2 regions of the Pseudoxanthomonas sp. SL93 genome follow, and region 2 is predicted to be linked to the other one. Evidence: predicted binding sites of a transcription regulator. Region 2 holds the regulator's gene; the other holds the start of a gene.
What was found. The regulator FliA, encoded in region 2, starts transcription of late flagellar genes. The targets are predictions, from matches to a motif close to TAAAGTTTNNCNNNCNNNGGCCGATAA.
Positions count from the first base shown of each region.

Region 1: OVA13_RS01020 (GGDEF domain-containing protein) is a predicted target of FliA. The motif match lies at 1,366-1,392, and genes of this name have one in related genera.

Region 1 covers NZ_CP113065.1:220,373-222,765, reverse strand. Annotated here, with positions in the region: gene rpsB (30S ribosomal protein S2) at 1-200, shown strand, start outside; gene tsf (translation elongation factor Ts) at 397-1,275, shown strand; gene OVA13_RS01020 (GGDEF domain-containing protein) at 1,468-2,393, shown strand, end outside.
Region 2 covers NZ_CP113065.1:733,646-736,038, forward strand. Annotated here, with positions in the region: gene OVA13_RS03370 (protein phosphatase CheZ) at 1-320, opposite strand, end outside; gene OVA13_RS03375 (chemotaxis response regulator CheY) at 320-700, opposite strand; gene OVA13_RS03380 (RNA polymerase sigma factor FliA) at 831-1,583, opposite strand; partial or broken gene OVA13_RS03385 (MinD/ParA family protein) at 1,580-2,393, opposite strand, start outside.

The sequences.
Region 1 (2,393 bases), 510 kb from region 2:
ACGCCATCCGCGCCGTGCAGCTGTATGCACGTGCCGCTGCCGACGCCGTGCTGGAAGGCAAGGCCGCCCAGCCGAACGCTGCCACCGTGCGCGAGGAAGAGTTCGTCGAAGGTGCGGAAGGCGACGCCAAGGGCGCCCGTCGCGCGCCGGCCAAGAAGGCCGCCGCCAAGAAGTCCGACGACGCCGCTGCCGCCGAGTAATCCGGCTGCAATGCAGCCGCGCCAAAGTGCGCGGCTGCTCATGTTCATCCCTTCTCCCATCGGGAGAAGGTGCCCGCAGGGCGGATGAGGGTACGGCAGGCACGTTGGCGCTGAAGGCGTCGCGACCCGCCGGACCTTCACCCCAACCCCTCTTCCGACGGAGAGGGGCTTTGCCAATCTAAATTGAGGTAATCCCGTGGAAATCACCGCTTCCCTGGTCAAGGAACTGCGCGAGCGCACCGGCGCCGGCATGATGGAGTGCAAGAAGGCGCTCACCGAGAACAACGGCGACATCGACGTCTCCGCCGAGTGGCTGCGCAAGCAGGGCCTGGCCAAGGCCGACAAGAAGGCCGACCGCGTCGCCGCCGAAGGCCGCATCGCGGTCGCGCAGGACGGCGGCAAGGCCGTGCTGGTCGAGATCAACTCCGAAACCGACTTCGTCGCCAAGGACACCAACTTCCTGGCGTTCGCCGATGCCGTGGCCCAGGCTGCGCTGGCTTCGGGCGCCACCGACGTCGACGCTCTGAAGGCCGCCAAGCTGGCCTCGGGCGAGACCGTCGAGGAATCCCGTGCCGCCGCCATCGCCAAGCTGGGCGAGAACATCCTGATCCGTCGCCTGGTGCGCGTGGACAGCGCCAACAACGTCGCGGCCTACGTGCACGGCGGCAAGATCGGCGTGCTGGTCGAAGTGAAGGGCGGCGACGCCGAGCTGGCGCGTGGCCTGGCCATGCACGTGGCCGCCATGAACCCCCCGCACATCAAGGCCGCCGACGTGCCGGCCGAGTTCGTGGCGAAGGAAAAGGAAATCGAACTGGCCAAGATGTCCGACAAGGACAAGAACAAGCCGGCCGACATCCTGGAAAAGATCATCAGCGGCAAGATCGCCAAGATCGTCAACGAAGTCACCCTGTACGGCCAGCCGTACGTGCTGGACACCAACCAGACGGTGGAAGCCGTGCTGAAGACCGCCGGCGGCGACGTCGTCAGCATGCAGCGCCTGGCTGTTGGCGAAGGCATCGAGAAGGTGGTGGAAGACTACGCCGCCGAAGTGATGAAGCAGGCTGGCCTGGCGTAAGCCACCGTCCGTTTCGTTGCACAGGGAAAGCCGCGGGAAACCGCGGCTTTTTCCGTTCTGATGCCTGCGGGCCCTTCGCGCCGCGCCCGCTAAAGTTTGCCGGATCGGGGCCGAAACTGGGTACAAAGGTGACATTCCGTCGCCTTCTGCTGGCATGCTGCATGCCCTTACCTGTGTAGTGCCGCATTCGCGATGCGTTCCGACCTTGAAGCCCTGTTGCTGAATTGCCGAAACCTGCCTAGCCCGCCGGGCGTCGCGCTGCGCATCATCGAACTGGCACAGGACCCCGACGTGGTGATGGCCACCGCCGCCGACACGATCGGCCTGGATGCCGCCCTCAGCGCGCGCATGCTGCGCATCGCCAACTCGCCGCTGTACGCCAGCCGGCGCCGGGTGGACAACCTCAGCCAGGCGCTGACGCTGCTGGGACTCAACGCGACGCTGACCCTGGCGCTGGGGTTCTCGCTGGCCCAGGGGCCGCGCGGTGGCCACCATCCCGCGGCGCAGGAACGCGTGTGGCGCCGCAGCGTGATCGCCGCGCTCGCCAGCCGCCTGCTCGGCCAGCGGGTCGGCCTGCGCAAGCTGGAAGAACTGATGCTGGCCGGCCTGCTGCAGGACATCGGCATGCTGGCCCTGCTGCAGGTACACCCCGACGACTACGCCGTGCTGCTGGCCCGCCATGCCGACGACCGCGCCGGCCTGCGGGAGGCCGAACGCGAGCGCTTCGGCAGCGACCATGCCGCCGTCGGCGACTGGATGGCGCGGCACTGGAACCTGCCGGCGCTGCTGCAGACGGCCATCTCCGAGAGCGAATCGGATGCATCCAGCCACCCGTTCCACGCCTGCGTGGCGGTTTCCGGCCTGGTCGCCGACATCTGGCTTGCCGCCGATCCCGCGGCAACGCACGCCGCACATCAACGCGCTGCGGCCGAATCCGCCGCGCGACTGGGACTGGACGAGCTGGCCTTCGTCGGCGTGATCGAGCAGATGGCCACCATGCTTCCCGAGATCTGCGCCCTGTTCGATATCCCTGTCAGCGCGCCGGCCCGCATCGAAGCCCTGCTGGACCAGGCGCGCGAACTGCTGGTGGTGCGCAACCTGCGCGAGATCCAGGATGC
Region 2 (2,393 bases):
GTCGCATAGCCGCGGCATTGCTCGGCCAAGTCCAGGGTGGTGTGGCTGGCCTGTTCGGTCATGGCGACCACGTGATCCAGGCGCGCGCAGGCGTCGTCCAGTTCACCGGCGTCGGTCGGCGGCAGCTCGCCCAGCGTCTGCGCCAGTTCGCGGGCCAGGCGGCCCAGGCCCTGCATCATCGGCTGCGTGCGCCAGGCGGCGATGGCATCCAGTTCGCGACGCCAGCCGGCTTCGTCGCCCTGTTCGAGGGCATCCAGCGCGTGCTGCAGTTTTTCCACCAGCGCGGCGCGTGCGCCGGCGACATCGGCCACGGCGCTCATCAGGCGGCGGCTCCCAGGCGTTCGAAGATCTTGCCCAGCTTCTCTTCCAGCGTCTGCGCGGTGAACGGCTTGATGATGTAGCCGTTCACGCCGTTCTGCGCGGCTTCGATGATCTGTTCGCGCTTGGCCTCGGCGGTGACCATCAGCACCGGCAGGGTCTTGTAGCGGTCGTCGGCGCGGATGGCCTTCAGCAGTTCGATGCCGGTCATGCCGGGCATGTTCCAGTCGGTGACCACGAACTCGAAGTTGCCCTGGCCCAGTGCGGTCAGCGCGCTGTTGCCGTCCTCGGCCTCGGCGGTGTTGGTATAGCCCAGGTCGTTGAGCAGGTTCTTGATGATGCGGCGCATGGTGGAGAAGTCGTCCACGATCAGGATGCGCATGTTCTTGTTGGCGGTCACATCGAACTCCGGTGTAAAGCGTGCTCACGGGGAGCAGGGCAGGGCAGGGGCTGCAGGGTTGCGGCCTACCGGAGCCTTATCGGCAGGCCGCGGGGTTTCTTCAGTGCCGCGTTCAATCTTCTTCCAGGCCGGCGTCGGCCTTCTCGAAGACCTGCAGGCGGCCGCGCAGGCGGACCATGGCCTGGCCGTGGATCTGGCAGACGCGCGATTCGCTGACGCCCAGCACGGCGCCGATCTCCTTCAGGTTCAGCTCCTGCTCGTAGTACATCGACAGCACCAGCTGTTCGCGCTCCGGCAGCAGGCCGATGGCCTGCACCAGTTGCTGCCGGAACTCGCCGCGTTCCAGGTTCTGCTGCGGCGACGGTCCGCCGGTGCGCGAGGTGCTGGGCTCGCCGTGGTCGTCGATGTGCGACTCCAGGCTCAGCACCTGGCCGCGGGCGGCGTCTTCCATCAGCCGCAGGTATTCCGGCAGGGGCATCTCCATGGCGGCGGCCACTTCGGTGGCGATGGCGGCGCGCCCGGTGCGCTGTTCGATCTCGCGCACGGTGGACGCGGCCTGGCGCGCGCGACGGTGCACCGAACGCGGTACCCAGTCGCCGCGACGGATCTCGTCGATCATCGAGCCGCGGATGCGGATGGACGCATAGGTTTCGAACGAGGCGCCCTGTTCGGCGTCGTAGCTGCGCGAGGCCTCCAGCAGGCCGATCATGCCGGCCTGGATCAGGTCGTCCACTTCCACGCTGGCGGGCAGCCGCGCGGCAAGGTGGTGGGCGATGCGGCGCACGAGGTCGGCATGCTGGGTGACCACATCGGTGCCGGTGCTGCGTTGCACCGCGCGGTACTGGGCGGCAGCGGCGGTGTTCATGCGGCCACCCCGCGCGGCTGGATGAGGCGTTCAACGAAGAATTCCACGTTGCCGCGTGCCCCGGCCGGCGGCTGCCAGCGGGCGGTCATGCGGGCGATGTCGGCGATCGCGCGGGCCGACGGGCTGCCCGGATAGGCCTTCACCACCGGCTGCTGCCGCTGCACGGCGCGGCGCAGCCAGTCGTCCTGCGGCACCGCGCCCAGGTAATGCAGGGCCACGTCGCCGAGGAAGCGCTCGCAGACGCGCGCCAGCTTCTCGTACAGCTTCCGGCCCTCATTCGGGTCGCGGACCATGTTGGCGATGACGTGCACGCGGTCCAGGCCGCGCTCGCGCGCCAGCACCTTGATCAGCGCGTAGGCGTCGGTGATGGAGGCGGGCTCGTCGCAGACCACCACCACCGTGTCCTGCGCGGCCTGGCAGAAGGTCAGCACGCTGTCGGTGATGCCGGCGGCGGTGTCCACCACCATGATGTCCAGGGCGCGCTGCAGTTCGGAGAACACGTTGACCAGGCCGACGTGTTCGGCCGGCGACAGTTCGGCCATGTGCCGGAAACCCGACGAGGCCGGCACGATCAGCAGGCCCTCGGGGCCTTCGACCAGCACGTCGTCCAGCTGGCAGCGCCCGGCGACCAGGTCGGCCAGGGTGAACTTGGGGGACACGCCCAGCAGCACGTCCACGTTGGCCAGGCCAAGGTCGGCGTCCATCAGCAGCGTGCGCTTGCCCATCTCGGCCAGCGAGACGGCCAGGTTCACCGACACGTTGGTCTTGCCGACACCGCCCTTGCCGCCGGTGATGGCGATGACGCGCACC